DNA from 4 places in the Vreelandella sp. V005 genome. Region 1 is predicted to be linked to each of the others. Evidence: predicted binding sites of a transcription regulator. Region 1 holds the regulator's gene; each other region holds the start of a gene.
What was found. The regulator sigma-54, encoded in region 1, starts transcription at its own class of promoters, with help from an activator protein. The targets are predictions, from matches to a motif close to TGGCACNNNNNTTGCTNT.
Positions count from the first base shown of each region.

Region 2: the regulator sigma-54 is predicted to act here: its motif matches at 2,872-2,889, upstream of ACUN8H_RS07660 (circularly permuted type 2 ATP-grasp protein).
Region 3: the regulator sigma-54 is predicted to act here: its motif matches at 1,692-1,709, upstream of ACUN8H_RS01370 (sugar phosphorylase).
Region 4: the regulator sigma-54 is predicted to act here: its motif matches at 2,227-2,244, upstream of urtA (urea ABC transporter substrate-binding protein).

Region 1 covers NZ_JBQXYA010000001.1:87,857-92,135, forward strand. The annotation lists gene lptC (LPS export ABC transporter periplasmic protein LptC) at 1-438, shown strand, start outside; gene lptA (lipopolysaccharide transport periplasmic protein LptA) at 450-941, shown strand; gene lptB (LPS export ABC transporter ATP-binding protein) at 953-1,702, shown strand; gene ACUN8H_RS00445 (RNA polymerase factor sigma-54) at 1,841-3,253, shown strand; gene hpf (ribosome hibernation-promoting factor, HPF/YfiA family) at 3,353-3,661, shown strand; gene ACUN8H_RS00455 (PTS sugar transporter subunit IIA) at 3,666-4,136, shown strand; gene rapZ (RNase adapter RapZ) at 4,225-4,279, shown strand, end outside.
Region 2 covers NZ_JBQXYA010000002.1:529,390-533,668, forward strand. The annotation lists gene ACUN8H_RS07655 (transglutaminase family protein) at 1-2,611, opposite strand, end outside; gene ACUN8H_RS07660 (circularly permuted type 2 ATP-grasp protein) at 2,976-4,279, shown strand, end outside.
Region 3 covers NZ_JBQXYA010000001.1:295,227-299,505, forward strand. The annotation lists gene ribD (bifunctional diaminohydroxyphosphoribosylaminopyrimidine deaminase/5-amino-6-(5-phosphoribosylamino)uracil reductase RibD) at 1-1,072, opposite strand, end outside; gene nrdR (transcriptional regulator NrdR) at 1,069-1,530, opposite strand; gene ACUN8H_RS01370 (sugar phosphorylase) at 1,742-3,508, shown strand; gene dsbG (thiol:disulfide interchange protein DsbG) at 3,582-4,279, shown strand, end outside.
Region 4 covers NZ_JBQXYA010000003.1:362,280-366,558, forward strand. The annotation lists gene urtB (urea ABC transporter permease subunit UrtB) at 1-627, opposite strand, end outside; gene urtA (urea ABC transporter substrate-binding protein) at 736-2,127, opposite strand; gene ACUN8H_RS10280 (tripartite tricarboxylate transporter permease) at 2,562-4,091, opposite strand; gene ACUN8H_RS10285 (tripartite tricarboxylate transporter TctB family protein) at 4,091-4,279, opposite strand, start outside.

The DNA of each region.
Region 1 (4,279 bases):
GGCCACGTGTTGGAAAACGCTGAGATAACCCTGTTCGGCGATAATGGCAAAATATTACAGGCGCTTAAAACACCGCGCCTGATCCATACGCCGCAACAAAGCGAAACTTGGACGGAAGAACCCGAAGCCATTTTATACGACAGCGAAAACCGTCAATGGCTGGCCAGCGCCGATATTGGCACCCTTAACACGGCCACCCAGGCCTTGCTGTTGTCAGGATCAGCCCGCCTGATCGCACCGGATGAGGGTTGGCAGTTAGATACTGAATTATTGCACTATGACGGACTAAACCAACATGCGTGGAGCGAAACACCGGTGCTGCTGCAACAGCCGCCCCAGCAAATGAGCGCGTCACGGATGGATGCTTGGCTTAACGAAAGCCAAGTTCGCCTAACGGATAATGTACGTGGCTCGCACCCTCCGGCCACGCAACGCTAACAGGATTCGCCATGAAAACACTGCTATCTACTGCCCTATTTGCCTTAGCGCTGCCGCTCTCGGCCCTGGCCCAAAACAGTCAGGCCCCGGTGGAAGTCGAAGCCGATCGTTTAGATCTTGATCAGCGCGCGGGTACCGCTGTCTACAGCGGCGATGTCAACATCCGTCAAGGTGAAATGCAGTTACGAGGCGATCGTGTAGAGATCGAACGCAATGAGGCAGGTGAGCTCTCCCGCGCCACCTCGACCGGTGAACGCGCCTACTTGCGCCATCAGGTCGAAGGGCAAGAAGGTCCTACGGAAGGCTGGGCAAGGCGCATTATTTATCATGTCGCCGAGCGTCGGGTCGAGCTGATAGACCAAGCCGAATTGATCCAACAAGCAGATACCTTTACCGGCGGTCGTCTTGAATATTTCATTGACCGTGAAGTGATCCAAGCGCGCTCTGACGTAGACGGCAGCGAACCCCAGCGTATCCGCATGACGCTTCAGCCCGAACAATAGGGAGCCACGCTTTGGCAACTACAGACACTGCGCCCATCAAAACCTTGTATGCCCACCACTTGGCCAAAAGCTACAAACGTCGCCGGGTGGTCAAAGACATTAATTTAGAGATTTCCCAAGGCAGCGTGGTTGGCTTGCTCGGCCCCAACGGCGCGGGCAAAACCACCTCGTTTTATATGATCGTGGGGCTGGTAAAATCCGATGCAGGCAAAGTGGGCATCGACGAGGTAGACCTCACCCGCGCTCCCATGCATGAGCGTGCAGCGGCGGGGATTGGCTACCTGCCACAAGAGGCGTCGATTTTCCGTAAATTATCGGTCGCCGATAATATTATGGCGATACTTGAAACGCGCAAAGAGCTTAACCGCAGCGATCGCGAGCAGCGCCTGGAGGCACTGCTAGAAGACTTCCATATCACGCATATTCGCGACAACCTGGGCATGAGCCTTTCAGGCGGCGAACGCAGGCGAGTAGAAATAGCTCGCTCACTAGCCACGGAACCCGCCTTTATATTATTGGATGAGCCGTTTGCTGGCGTTGACCCCATTTCGGTCGGCGAGATTAAAACCATCATCCGGGCTCTTAAGCAGCGTCATATTGGCGTACTCATCACTGACCACAACGTGCGCGAAACGCTCGACATCTGCGATATCGCCTACATCGTGGGCGATGGGCAGATCATCGCCAGCGGCTCAACCGAATCGATTCTGACTAACCAAAAAGTGAGAGACGTTTATTTAGGCGCTGATTTTCGCCTCTGAGTTGATTTTTGCATCTAAACTTTTTGCCTCTAAATCGTGTTCCACAACAACTTTACTACCAATGGCATGCTTATTGCACTTGCGCCCAGGAGCTACTCACACTAGGGTGGAGCATTCTGATTAACGAGTGGTTCTCAGATGGTCATGAAAGCTTCTCTCCAACTGCGTATCGGCACACAGCTAACCATGACGCCTCAGCTGCAGCAGGCGATTGCCCTGCTACAGCTGTCAACGCTGGACCTCCGTCAAGAAATTCAGCAGGCCTTGGATGCCAATCCCCTGCTGGAACAGGAAGATGAATTTAGCGAGCAGGCCGTCAGCGAGACTAAAGAGGAAGAGTGGTCAGAGAGTATTCCTACCGAATTATCCGTCGACAGCGACTGGTCTGACACCTATCAAGACGTTGGCACTCACAGCGGCAGCAGCGAAGGCCCTGACTTCGAGCGTCAGGCGGCTGGCCAGAGTCTTCATGGGCACTTGCTGTGGCAACTTGCGATGACCGATTTTGGTGCCAGGGAGCAGCTAGTCGCAGAAAGCCTAATCGATGCGCTTGACGCGAATGGCTACTTAACCCAGCCGCTTAATGACATCCGTGAAGGGCTTCGCGACCAGGGAATCGAAGGGCTCAGCCAGCGCGAAGTAGAAACCATTCTACTTAAACTCCAGCAGTTCGAGCCCACGGGGATATTTGCCCGCGACTTGCGGGAGTGCTTAATGCTGCAGTTGGCTGCCCTGCCCGATAACACACCACTACTGGTGCCCGCTCGTCGCTTAGTGCGTCAATTTCTTGAAGCATTGGGTAAAGACGACATACGTTTGCTCAAGCGCCGCCTGGGGCTCGATGACGCCCAATTGGCGGATGTCATTCTGCTAATACGCAGTCTTGATCCCCGCCCAGGCAGCGCCTATGGCGATACCGACGACAGCTACGTAACGCCGGATCTCGTCGTACGCCATGACCATGAAGGCTGGCACTTAGAACTCAACCCAGAGGCCCTGCCAAGACTGCGCATTCAGCCCGATTACGCCAGCCTGATCAAACGTGCTGACAAAAGCCAAGACAACCAGTTTTTGAAAGAGCACCTGCAAGAAGCACGCTGGCTGATCAAAAGCCTCTCTAGTCGCAACGATACCTTGCTGCGGGTTGGCCGCGAAATTGTCACACGACAAATTGGCTTTTTAGAACATGGCGAAGAAGCCATGAAACCGCTTATTCTGGCCGATATCGCCGAAGCCGTCGAAATGCACGAGTCGACAATCTCCCGAGTAACCACTCAGAAATTTATTCATACGCCTCGGGGCGTTTTTGAGCTCAAATACTTTTTTTCAAGCCAAGTCAGCGGCCAGGACGGTGACAGCCACTCAAGCACCGCGATCCGCGCCCGCCTTAAGAAGCTAATTCAAGAGGAACCGCCCGGCAAACCACTTTCTGATAGTCGTTTAGTAACACTATTAGGCGAGGGGGGAATTCAGGTAGCCCGCCGTACGGTGGCAAAATATCGCGAAGCGATGGGCATTCCCTCTTCCAGTGAACGCCGTCGCTTACGCTAGCGCTGGTCAACGTTTAAGGGGAAACTCTCGACAAGGGCTTTGCAATACGGCAAAAAGGGTTACAATCGAAGTACAGTCCGATGGATAAGGAGTACGTCAATGCAAGTTAATATCACTGGTCATCACGTAGAACTGACTGACGCCTTGCGTGACTATGTCAACGAAAAGCTTGAACGTGTAGAGCGCCATTACGACAATATAACCACGGTGCAAGTCACCCTATCGGTGGAGAAAGAGCGCCAGCAAGCCGCCTGTACACTGCATGCAGCAGGGGCTGATTTACATGCCGAAGCCCTAGACAGTGATATGTACGCCGCCATTGACGCGTTAGCGGACAAAATTGACCGTCAACTTGTTAAACATAAGGAAAAAGCACAAGCTCGCGCCCAAGGCGCTGGCGTGCGTTAATTCAATGACGTTGGAAACCATACTCCCCCCGGAACGGGTTCTTTTTGACGTCCCCGGGGGCAGCAAAAAAAGGGTGCTGGAGTTTTTCAGCACCTTTATTGCCCAAAATACTCCCAGCCTGGACAGCCAAGAAGTGTTCAGCCGCTTAATCGGCCGCGAGCGCTTGGGCAGCACCGGCATTGGTAATGGCGTGGCTATCCCTCATGCGCGTAGCCCACACTGCACTACTCCCATTGCGGGGTTTTTAAAGCTCACAGAAGCCATTGATTTTGACGCCATCGACGGCGACCCCGTTGACTTGGTATTCGTATTATTGGTGCCAGAGGAAGCGGATGACACGCATCTCTCACTGCTTGGGCAAGTCGCCACCATTATGAACGATTCAGGTACCCGTCAGCAGCTACGTAAAGCAGGCAGCCAGCGCGAATTACTTGAGTTACTTACCGCCAAAATTCGTGATCAAACCTCCCCGTAATAGCCTGAGGCCTGCAGTACCTTATGGCGGGGAAGTTTAACTTCACCACCCTCAACGCAGCTTGCTGATCAAAGCAAAGAGAGACTCTATGCAACTTGTGATCATTAGCGGCCGCTCTGGTTCAGGTAAATCTATCGCCTTAC
Region 2 (4,279 bases), on a different contig from region 1:
ACAGCATTTGCATGAGCCCCATGCGCGCATGGGGTGGCATCTCAAAGCCGCGCAACTCTAGTAAACCGAGTCGACCACTGTCACTATCCGGTGAATAGAGTTTGTCGATGCAGAACTCTGCCCGGTGGGTATTACCCGTTAAATCTGTTAACAGGTGGCGTAACAAGCGATCGACCAGCCAGGGCTGTACCACTTCGCCTTCAGGCATTTGTTGTAGGGCGATTTCAAGCTCATAAAGGGCTTCATGGCGCGCTTCGTCGACCCTAGGCGCTTGACTGGTCGGGCCAATAAACAGTCCAGAAAACAAATAAGAGAGGCTCGGATGGTGCTGCCAATAGGTCACCAAGCTAGCTAGCAGATCCGGGCGACGCAAAAAAGGCGAATCGTCAGGCGTAATCCCGCCCAAGGTGACATGGTTGCCACCGCCAGTACCGGTGTGGCGACCATCGAGCATGAACTTTTCAGTGCCCAGGCGGGTTTTCCGCGCTTCTTCATAGAGCCGTTCGGTTTGTGCCACCAGCGTTTGCCAACTGGCGGCAGGCATAATATTCACTTCGATCACGCCGGGGTCTGGGGTGATCATGAAGTTTTCCAGACGCGGGTCACGGGGAGGCGAGTAGCCTTCTACCATGACGGGGCAAGCAAGCGCTTTGGCGCACTCTTCCACTGTACTGAGCAGGTCAAGGTAGTGCTCTAGGCTGGTGAGCGGCGGCAGGAAAATATGTAAACGGCCATCCCTGGGTTCCACACACAGGCTAGTATGTATGATGCCACTTTCCTGGTCGGTTGCTGCGCGTGGCTGCTGCTGCACGCTTTCACCTTCAGGATGCGATGGGCTGGGATGGCTGGAGCGACCCAGGCGTTCAGCATCACTGATATGCAGCTGCTCGGCGTTTCTGCGGGCGACCTCACCGTGAATATCGCCAAGCTCAGGACGCGGTGCGAACAGTGATTCCGCTTGGGGCTGCTCTTCAGGGTCAGCCCAGGGCAGTGCCGAAAGCGGTAAGCGCAGCCCCATGGGGGAGTCGCCGGGCACTAGAAAAAGATGGTCGCGCTTGAGCGGCCAGCGGCCACTCTCCCAGCGGTGGGCCTGGCTGATCGAGTGGCGGAGCGGTAGGGCATAGCCAACGACTTCGTCCAGGCCTTGTTCGAGCAGGCGGGCAAGGCGGTGACGCTCGGCGTCGTCCTTGAGGTTGGCTTCTCTTGGGTCAACGTTGACCGGCAGCGACTGCTCTTTCCAGAGATAGTAATAGGCATCCTCGAACGCCGGAATCCAGTAGCGTTCGGCGATACCCAACCGCTCGCTAAGTGCCTGGGTAAAACGTTGCGCGATGACGCTATCAGCGTCGATATTGGGGGCGCCTTCCATGCAGGCTAACCATTTTGGATCGCGCCAGAGCGGCACGCCATCCTTGCGCCAGTAGCAGGCCAGCGCCCAGCGTGGCAACGGTTCGCCGGGGTACCACTTGCCCTGCTGCTGTTGAATAGCGCTACCGGGCGCATAGGCCGCCTGTAGCCGCGTTAGCAGTGCTTCGGCACGCTCACGTTTATGCTCCCCCAGCGCTTCGGTATTCCACTGCGGGCTTTCCATGTCGTCAATGGAAACGAACGTCGGCTCGCCGCCCATGGTCAGCCGTACGTCCTGCTGTAGAAGTTCGGCATCCACATCGTCGCCGAGTTTGCAGATACGCTGCCACTGCTCGTCGCTGTAGGGCTTGGTGACCCGCGGGTCTTCGTGAATACGCGTCACTTCCATGGTCACGTCAAACGTGACTTCGCACTTGTCGGAGAAGCCAGTGATGGCCGCTGCGCTGCCCGTGGTGGGGGTGGCGGCCAGGGGGATATGGCCTTCGCCAGCGAACAGCCCCGAGGTGGGGTCAAGCCCTACCCAGCCAGCGCCGGGCAGAAACACTTCGGTCCAGGCGTGTAAATCAGTGAAATCCACCTCGGTACCACTGGGACCATCGAGTGCTTTGACATCGGGTTTCAGCTGAATCAGGTAGCCCGATACAAAACGCGCCGCGAGCCCCAAATGGCGAAAAATTTGCACCAGTAGCCAAGCGCTGTCGCGGCACGAGCCGCTGGCTAGCGTGAGTGTCTCTTCACAGCTCTGTACGCCAGGCTCTAAGCGAACCAAGTAGCCGATGTCGTCCTGCAGTCGCTGATTAAGCGCGACCAGGAAGTCGACGGTGGTGGTTGGCTCGCGGGGAACGGCCTTTAGCCACTCCATTAACATTGGCCCAGACTCGGTGATTTCGAGGTAGGGACTTAGTTCTTGGCGCAGCGCTTCCGGGTAAGTAAAGGGAATGGTTTGCGCAATGTCGTCTAAGAAGAAATCGAACGGGTTTATCACGGTCATCGGCGCGATCAGCTCGACGGCGATGGTCAGCTCCTTGCGCGGCTCGGGAAACACGACGCGCGCATTAAAGTTGCCGAACGGATCCTGTTGCCAGTTCAGAAAGTGGTCGTCGCCAGAGAGCTTAAGTGAATACGCCTCAATATGGGTGCGGCAGTGGGGCGCCGGGCGCAGCCGAATGACATGGGGTGAAAGACGCACCGGACGGTCAAAGTGATAAGTCGTACGATGATGCAAGGCAACACGAATGGTCATGGGCCACCCTCAAAAGAACCGTTATCAACCGGATGGTCGGTTGGGTTAAGGAATAACCGAACGTTTCGCAAGTATCGTTCCACTTTTACTTTTTTGCAGCCGCTATCTTAAGTAAGGCGTTTAACTAAAGTGGAAATAGCCTTGTGCACCATTTTGGCTCTCTTTGTTCGCACCAAAAGTGGGCATTAACGCATGTTAAGTCGCCCTAAAACCCCGCCAAGTAGCATTTGAGTAAGCAAACGTTGAAATATCGCAAAAGATGGTACGTATTTTGCTCTCAATTGTTGGATTGTTTTGCGCGCGGCAGGCCTACACTGAGCATTGAGGAAGTTGCCGCTTCCACCCCAGCGCCAGGAGAGCGCCCATGAGCCAAGTGAATTGGAATAACTATGCGTGTCGTGACTTTTACGACGAGCTGATGGCAGCACCCGGTCAGCCACGCGAGTCAGCGGGTGAATTGTGCAACATGTTGGCAAGGTTTAGCGCAGAAGAGTTAGCAGAGCGGAAAACCGCGGCGGAGATCGCGATCCGTACCATGGGGATTACGTTCACCGTTTACTCTGAAGGTGCCATGATCGATCGTGCTTGGCCATTTGATATTGTGCCGCGCATTATTCCGGCCAGTGAGTGGCGTAAAACAGAGGCGGGGCTCAAGCAGCGCGTTCAGGCGCTCAATTTATTTATTGATGACCTTTACCACGACCAAAAAGTCATTAAAGACAAAGTACTTCCTGCGGAGGTACTGGCGCAGTCGGTCAATTTTCGCCCCCAGTGCGTTGGCATTAACCCACCGCATGGCGTGTGGGCGCATGTATGCGGGTCAGACTTAGTGCGCGATGGCGACGGTACCCTCTACGTGCTTGAGGACAATTTACGCATTCCTTCCGGCGTCTCTTACATGCTGGAAAACCGCAACGTCACTAAGCGAGTGCTGCCGGAGCTATTTGCCTCGGGCAAGATTCTGCCCGTTGATGATTACGTGGCACAGCTTTACGACATGCTAGCCGCAATGTCGCCCCGCCCCGGCGACGATCCACAGATCGTCGTGTTGACCCCAGGGATCTATAACTCGGCCTACTTCGAGCACGCCTACTTGGCCCAGCAGATGGGCGTAGAGCTGGTGCAGGGGAGCGACCTGCTAGTCGATGATGATGACGTCGTTTACATGCGCACCGTGGCAGGACTGCGCCGGGTAGATGTCATTTATCGCCGCGTGGACGATGAGTTTATAGACCCGGAAGCGTTTAATCCTGAATCCATGCTGGGCGTGGCGGGCCTGATGCGCGCCTGGCGGGCAGGTAACGTAGCGCTGGCCAATGCGCCCGGCGCTGGGGTCGCCGATGACAAGGTCGTCTATGCATTCGTGCCGGCGCTGATTCGTTACTATCTTGATCAGGAGCCGCTGCTGCCTAACGTGCCGAGCTACCTGTGCATGTTCGACGATGACCGCCGTTATGTGCTCGATCATTTGGATGAACTGGTGGTAAAACCAGCCAATGAGTCCGGTGGCTACGGCATGTTGATTGGCCCACGCTCAACCAAAGAGACCCGTGAAGAGTTTACCCGCTTGATCAAGGCCAACCCGCGCAATTATATGGCCCAGCCGACGTTGGCGCTTTCTACGACGCCGACGCTTGCCAATGGGTTACCGCAGCCACGCCACGTAGA
Region 3 (4,279 bases), 210 kb from region 1:
AACGCCGCTGGTCAGCCATACGGGAGAGCCCTGGCAGTGCAAAAAGCGGCCTGGCTTCTCCCCCCAACAAGGTGGGGGCGACAAACAGTTGCAGCTCGTCCACGAGTGCTGCATCCAGCATAGCGCCCGCCAAGGTCGCCCCGGTTTCCACCAGCAGTTCATTCACCTGTTCGTTGTCGGCTAACCAGTGCAGCATTAAGGCTAAATCAACCCGCCCATCATGCCCGGCAGGCAGCACATGCACCTCAGCGCCCGCCTGGGTCAATCGAGCCCGCTTTTCAGCTGAGTGGGCGGGCGTTGTTATCACTAACGTGCGCCCCGGCTCACGTAAACAGGCGGCCGCCAGGGGTAAACGCAGTCGCGTATCCAAAATAACCCGCAGCGGTTGGCGGTGAAGGACGTCATCGGTATTGGCCAGCTGCAGCTGTTCTGAGCGCAGGGTTAGCCGCGAATCGTCCATGATAATCGATTCGACGCCGCTTAATATCGCACTCGAACGCGCCCTAAGCCGCTGCACCTGAGTACGCGCTTCGGGCCCGGTAATCCACTGCGATTCTCCTGACCCCATGGCAGTTCGGCCATCCAGACTCATCGCCATTTTCAGGCGCACAAAAGGTCGTTGAAGGGTCATGCGCGCGATAAACCCCGGGTTCAGCGCCCGTGCTTCACTCTCAAGCAATCCTATCGCCACCTTAATACCGGCGTCTTCTAACAGGCGGATACCCCGGCCACTGACCTGAGGGTTGGGGTCCTGCATCGCGATAACAACCCGCGATACCTTGGCCTCCTTGAGCGCCACCGCACAGGGGCCGGTTCGCCCGGTATGAGAGCAGGGTTCAAGGGTGACATAAGCGGTTGCGCCCTGAGCCCGTTCACCGGCCGCTGCGAGTGCATGGACTTCCGCATGCGGCTCACCAGCACGCACATGAAAGCCTTCCCCGACGACCTGCTCATCGCGCACGATCACACAGCCTACCCGTGGATTCGGGTCGGTGGTGTAAAGCCCTCTGTGTGCCAGCTTGAGCGCCCGCGCCATATAACGGTGATCGTCTTGGCTGAAAAGCGCACTCATTTTGACGGCTCTTGAGAAAGCCGATCGATCTCAGCGCGAAACTCGTCCAAATCCTGAAACTTACGATAAACCGACGCAAAGCGGATATAAGCCACGTGATCGAGGGTTTTAAGCGCCTGCATCACAGATTCACCAATATCACGGGCGTTGATCTCACGATCACCGCGCGCACGAAGGGTTTGACGTATGCGCTCCACGGCGGCTTCAATGGACTCAGCACTTACCGGGCGCTTTTCAAGCGCACGCAGCATGCCCGCCCGTAACTTGGCTTCATTAAAGCTCTCGCGTGAACCGTCTGACTTCACCACCCGAGGCATCACGAGCTCAGCGGTTTCGTAAGTGGTAAAGCGCTCTTGGCAGCTCGCGCACTGGCGGCGACGGCGCACCTGGTCACCATCGGCCACCAACCGTGAATCGGTCACTCGAGTATCGTTTGCACCACAAAAAGGGCAATGCATGGCGGTCAACCTGTTGTCAGCTCGTGTCGACTACTCCACGAGTTAGCGTGTTATAACCTGTCTATGTGTGAGCTATTAGTGGCATCTAAACGAGTAATAGCTGCCTTAAACGAAGGCTTCTTAGCGTTTAAACGCGGTATCAACTTCATATTGTAACGATTTGGCACACAAGCTGCAGCGTTTGTCGCAGATTGTTTATCAGGAGCCACCCATGTCACCCTTTGAGCAGACTATCAACGGCTACCTCAACCACCTGTATGGGCCGCGTGCAGGTGAAGTACAGCGCCGTTTAAACCAGCATCTTGAGCACTTTCTCTCGCTTGCCCCTTTTTCGTCCGCCCCCGGCGATGCCCCGTCGAAAAGCGCACCGTCTTGGAGCGAAAAAGACCAATGGGTCATCAGTTACGGTGATTCCATTATAGAAGAGGGCGTGCCGCCGCTGGCAGTGCTTAGCGACTTTCTTCAAGCACGCTTGGGTGATCGCATTAGCGGCGTACACGTGCTGCCCTTCTTTCCGTGGAGCAGCGACGACGGCTTCTCGGTAATTCATTACCGGGAAGTGAACAGCGAGCTGGGCGACTGGGCGCATATCCGCGAACTCGCCAGTCACTATGATTTAATGGCCGACCTGGTGCTCAACCATGTCTCCCGAGAATCGCTATGGTTCGTCGATTACCTGAGCGGCAGCCTGCCAGGCCGTGATTACTTTATCGAAGTTGACCCCGACACCGATGTTTCCCAGGTCGTTCGCCCCCGCAGCAGCCCGCTGCTGGTGCCCGTTTCCACCCGGCGTGGCACCCGTTACCTATGGGCAACCTTCTCCGAAGACCAGCTCGACCTAAATTTTGAAAACCCGGATGTGTTGCTCGATTTTGTCGGCATTCTGCTGTTCTACCTGGAGCAGGGCACGCGGATTATCCGTTTGGACGCAGTAGCTTTCCTTTGGAAACGCCTCGGCACGTCATGCATTCATCTGCCGGAAACGCATACCGTGGTGCGGTTGCTTCGCGCAATTGTCGATTACGTTGCCCCCGGCACCCTGCTGATTACCGAAACCAACGTGCCTCACCAAGAGAACATTAGCTATTTCGGGCTTGAGCGACTCCCCAAAGGGCCGCCCGATGAAGCACACATGATCTACCAGTTCACGCTGCCACCGTTGTTGCTGCACACGTTAACGCGCGGTGAAGCCAGCACCTTACAAACGTGGCTTACCAGTCTTCCCGTGCTGCCTGATCACTGCACCTATCTCAATTTTACCGCCAGCCATGACGGCATTGGCGTGCGGCCACTGGAAGGCTTATTGCCCGACCACGAGCGGGACGCACTGTTAGAGCTGATGCATAAATTTGGCGGTTTTGTCAGCATGCGCAGCAACCCCGACGGCAGCGACACGCCCTACGAAATCAACATCACCTGGTTTGAGGCCATGCGCGGCACACGGCGGGGGCCTGACCCCTGGCAAATCGCCCGTTTCCTCTGCAGCCAGGCGATCATGCTCAGCCTGCAAGGGATTCCAGCGCTCTATATTCATACGCTAACCGGCACGCTCAACGATGTAGAAGGCGTTGAACGCAGCGGACGGCTGCGCTCGATCAACCGGCGGCGCTGGCAGCGTCAGGAGCTAGAGCTGCTGTTAGACAGCCCCTCTACGCCGACCCACGATGTGTTTAACGCCTTGAACAAGCTACTTGACCAGCGCCGTCAAGAGCCCTGTTTCCATCCCACGGCTGCCCAGCGAGTGTTGGAATCGCCACCAGAGTTACTGGCGATGGAACGCGGCCCCCTGCATGATGGCCGTCGCCTGCTCGCGCTGTATAACGTCACCGACCTGCCGCTCCCCTTAGCGAATGTAGGCGAGGCGGTCACCCAAGCGCTGAGCCAGCACGCCTGGCAGGCACTTGATTCAGATAATCCCTGGTCTGCTAGCGGCGCCCTGCCACCTTATGCGGTACGCTGGCTGGTGGCTCCGAACTAACCGTTCCTTTCATTCATCTCTTTTTATTCAACATTTTTTTATTCAACTCTTTTTTATTCAAGAAGGCACCTGCATGCACTTGAAACGTCCCTTCGTCATTGGCGGACTATTACTACTCACCGCGACTGGAAATACCTCGGCGAACGACACCAACGAGCTTCCAGCCCCTGTTCAGGCGCTAGCCGACCAGGGCCTGGAAATACATGGCCAATTTGACGCCCCCGGCGGTTTACGCGGCTACGGCGCCAGCGTTCAGGGCCAGGACATGGCGATTTACCTAACCCCGGATGGCGAGCACGCGGTGGTGGGAACACTGATGGACAGCGAGGGTAATGACCTTACTGAAGCGCAACTGGACGAGCACGTTCGCGCGCCGCTGGAAGCCCAAACTTGGCAGTTACTTAGCGAAAGCCACTGGATCCAGGATGGCGATGTCGATGCGCCTCGTACCATTTACACGTTTACGGACGCCAACTGCCCCTACTGCCGCCAGTTTTGGCAAGACGTTCGCCCCTGGGTAGAAGCCGGCCAGGTACAGTTGCGCCATATCATGGTGGGTATCTTAGCGCCCGATAGCCCTGCCAAAGCGGCAACTCTGCTCGCTGCGGATGACCCCGCGGCCACACTGCACGCCCATGAAAGCGGCGAGCAAGCCGTCGACGCCAGCGCCCAGTCAAGGGCGTTCGAAGAGCAGGTATATGCCAATAACCAGCTGTTTGATGAACTAGGCCTTTACGCCACCCCCACCAGCGCTTTCCAACGCACCACAGA
Region 4 (4,279 bases), on a different contig from region 1:
ATCCAGCGCTTCGACCCCGGCCATTTCACCGGCTTCAGCGCGATAAATCGCGACGGCCTGGGTCAGGCGATAGCGCACCTGCTCGTCCTCTTCCTGTTCGATCAAGTCGTCGAGGGTAGGCACCAGCTCACCGTCTACTTCCCCTAGCAGGCGCTCGGCCGATGTGCGGCGACGCTCCACGTTAGGCGAGTAGAGGTCAACGACCGCGATGGCACTGCGCAACTGGTTGCGTAGGTTGTTATTAATACCAATACGCTCCAGATCACGGCGGGACATCTCACCCAGCGCTTCGCCGGTCAAGACATCGGCCACCGGCCAGTCGCGGCCGCGGTTTTCCAATACCAGTACAAAGCGGCCGTCTTCAGTGCGCTGTAGGCGGCCATCCAGCAATGCCTGCAGCCAATCACGGGCGCGCTCATCGTCACTTTGCAAAATAGCGCTAATGGCTTCGCCTTTGGCGTTGTAGGACTCAACGTCCAGTGCTTCTAGCAATTCAAGGGCGGCACTGTCGTTAGCGCCCGTATTGTCAGAACCAGAGTTGTTAGCGGTGTCTGTTTGTGCCTGCGCGATGAGGGTGGCCCCCAACAGCAGAAAGCAGAGCAGCGCCAAGGAAAGGAAACGCCTCATGGGGTTCTTCCTTTGGTTATTTAAAAACAGTTATCTAAGAGGGAAAGATAGCGTGCTCCTTGCCGCGCCAACCATCGAACCACGGCGCGGCAAGGGAGGTGTTATGCCTTACTCAGCGAGTGCCGCTTCAGCTTCTTCTGCTGCGGTGCTGCCACCGCACGAGCCGTTCACGACGTTAAAGTTGCCGCACTCCATCGGCTTGCGCCAATCGGCAATCAGGTCACGCGAACCAGGCAGGTAGTCCGACCAGGCATCACCCGCCACGGTAGACGGCGTTTGCCACACGATATCGAACTGGCCGTTGTCCTGAATTTCACCGATCAACACCGGCTTGGTGATGTGGTGGTTGGGCATCATCGCCGCATAGCCGCCGGAGAGGTTCGGCACGGTCACGCCGATAATGGCGTCTTTAACGGTATCGACGTCGGTGGTGCCCGCTTTACGAACCGCTTCGGCCCACATGTTGAAGCCAATGTAGTGCGCTTCCATCGGGTCGTTAGTCACTGCCATATCGTCGCCGGTGTACTCGATCCAGGCATCGATAAAGTCATAGTTGTCGTCGTTATCGACGCTCATGAAGTAGTTCCAGGCAGCCAGGTGGCCCACCAGCGGCGCGGTATCGATACCGGTCAGTTCCTGCTCACCCACCGAGAAGGCAATGACCGGAATATCGGCTGCATCGATGCCTTGGTTGGAAAGCTCGGTGTAGAACGGTACGTTGGCGTCGCCGTTCACTGTCGAGATCACCGCAGTGGGTTTACCCTCTTCACCGAAACGGCGAATTTCGGCCACGATGTTCTGCCAATCGGAGTGACCGAACGGCGTGTAGTTGACCATGATGTCCTCGTCTGCGATGCCATGCTCATCTTTGAGGAACGCTTCGAGGATACGGTTGGTGGTGCGCGGGTAGACGTAGTCGGTACCGACCAGCGCAAAGCGCTCGATACCCACTTGATTGATCAAATATTCAACCGCAGGAATCGCCTGCTGGTTAGGCGCCGCACCCGTATAGAAGACGTTTTCCGATGACTCTTCGCCTTCATACTGCACCGGATAGAACAGCAGGCCATTAAGTTCTTCTACGACGGGCAGTACCGATTTACGCGATACCGAGGTCCAGTTACCGAAGATGACATCGACCTCTTCCTGGGCTAGCAACTCACGGGCACGTTCGGCAAATAGCGGCCAGTTGGAGGCAGGATCCACCACCACGGCTTCTAGCTGGCGGCCCAGCAGGCCACCGGCTTCGTTCTGCTGTTCGATAAGCATTTCAACGGTGTCTTTAAGGACAGTTTCGCTAATCGCCATGGTGCCCGAGAGGGAGTGCAGGATACCAACTTTAATCGGGTCATCGTCTTGAGCGATGGCCTGCGCGCTGGCTCCCATGACCGCCGCGGTGAGTAGCGCGGTGGCAAAAAGGGAAGGCGAGCGGCTTGAGCGCGCTTGTTGTTGGTAAGAGAGCGTCGAGCGAGTATGGGTATTGTGCTGCAATGTGGTCACTTGAACCTCCTTGCACCCCTTATCTCTGGGGCTTGTTTGTTGGCTTCGCATTCGAGGGGCCGATTGGAAACTCCTCAATACGTCCACTAGCCAATAGTTCTTGCAAGGGGTGCGCCAGATTGGCACAACGTCCATTTTGCAAAAGATAATCAATTACTTAGCAACAACAAGCTATTCTCAAATGTAGAACAATGCACCAATATACAGCGCCAAGCGGTGACTAAAGCACATCAACCATGCACCAATAAGTTTCTCTGCACCATATGGGCGCTCTGGGCTTTTGTATTCTGGTTAATTACTTAATACTTACTGATCAGTTACAAACGACAAGGTCAACACAACACAGTTTTGACGCCTTCTAAAAAGTATTCAAATAAAAACGGGGCGCCAACTTTCGTTAGCGCCCCGTTGCTTGAGAGTAAGCTATTTAAGTATCAATCGCTTTCAGGCGTGCCTGAAGTAGATGACTTCCCATCCATCCCACGGCGCAGGAGAGGTCCCAAGATGTAGGGCAAGATCAAGCCTAGGCCTGCAAAGACCCACAGCCCGATAGCCAGACCGCTATCCCAAAGAATCATCCAGTCGCCATCAGAGATATCCATGGCATGGCGTAAGTTCTTCTCCATCTCAGGCCCCAACAATAAGCCAAGAATCACTGGCACCAGCGGAATCTCAAGCTTGCGCAGGACGTAACCGCCCACCCCAAAGGCCACCATGAAGTAGAGGTCAAAGATGGTGTTGCTGATCGAGTAGATACCCACGAAGGCAATCATCGTGACGATTGGCAGCAGGTACATGGGTGGTACGGATAGCAGTTTGACGAAGATGCCTACCAACGGAATGTTGAGGATCAGTAGTAAGAAGTTACCAATCAACAGCGCCGCAATCACACCCCAGACGATGTCGGCATTCTGAGTGAACATCAACGGCCCTGGGGTGATATTCAACGAAATCAGTAGCGCTAACAACACCGCGGTGGTGCCGCTACCCGGCACACCTAGTGTCAACATAGGAACCAGTGCACCGCTGGACGCACCATTGTTGCCAGCTTCAGGCGCCGCCACACCGCGCGGGTCACCTTGTCCAAAATAGCCTTTCTTACCCAACACACGTTTTTCAAGGGTATAGCTGATGAAGCTACCCAGCGAAGCACCGGCGCCCGGTAGCACACCGGCCACAAACCCCAGCACTCCTCCACGGAAACTGGTGGGTAGAATGTCGCGTATATCCTTCCAAGAGAGTGAAAGCTTGTTGACCTTCATCTTTTCCTTACCACCACCTGCACGCTCTTCGATGAAGAACAGCAGCTCGGAAATGGCAAACAGACCGACGATAGCGATGATGAAGTCGACACCTTCAAAGAGCTCTAGCACGCCGAAGGTGTAGCGCTGAACGCCAGTATTGTCGATACCCACCGTGGCAATCATTAAACCAATACAGGCGGCAACCACTGTTTTGATGGGATTTTTACCGGTAATACCGCCTAAGGTAGCGAACGCCAACAGGAAGAGCGCAAAATATTCTGCAGGGCCGAACGTCAAGGCAAAATTAGCCAACAGTGGCGCCAGCAGAATCAAACCAACAGTGGCGATAAGGCTACCGATAAAAGAGGCCACGGCTGAGATCGCCAGCGCCTCGGAAGCCTTGCCTTTCTGGGCCATAGGATAACCGTCAAGACAGGTCATCATGGCTGGTTCATCGCCGGGAATATTCAATAGAATCGATGATATACGTCCACCGTACATGGCACCGGCATACACTGACGTCAGCATAATCAGAGCCGTTTCTGGCGCGAGCCCCAAACTAAACGCCAGCGGTATCAGAATGGCCACACCATTGGCGGGGCCTAACCCCGGCAAGGCGCCGATCAATGTGCCGAGAAAAGCACCCAGTAGGGCGAACATCAGATTATGGGGCTGCAGCGCAACGCCAAAACCGTCCATTAGGTAACCCAGAGTTTCCATCAGTTCACCTCCAGGAATGACAACAGACCCAGCGGTAAGGCGAGATCTAGTGCAAAACTAAACAGGAAGTACACTACCACTGCCGAGACTGCCCCGGTCATGTAAGCATTGAGCGGCCGAGCCCCCATGCGCCAGCAAAGCGTCCCCACAGCAAGCGTAGTGCTAATAATAAAGCCCAGCGGCTGAAG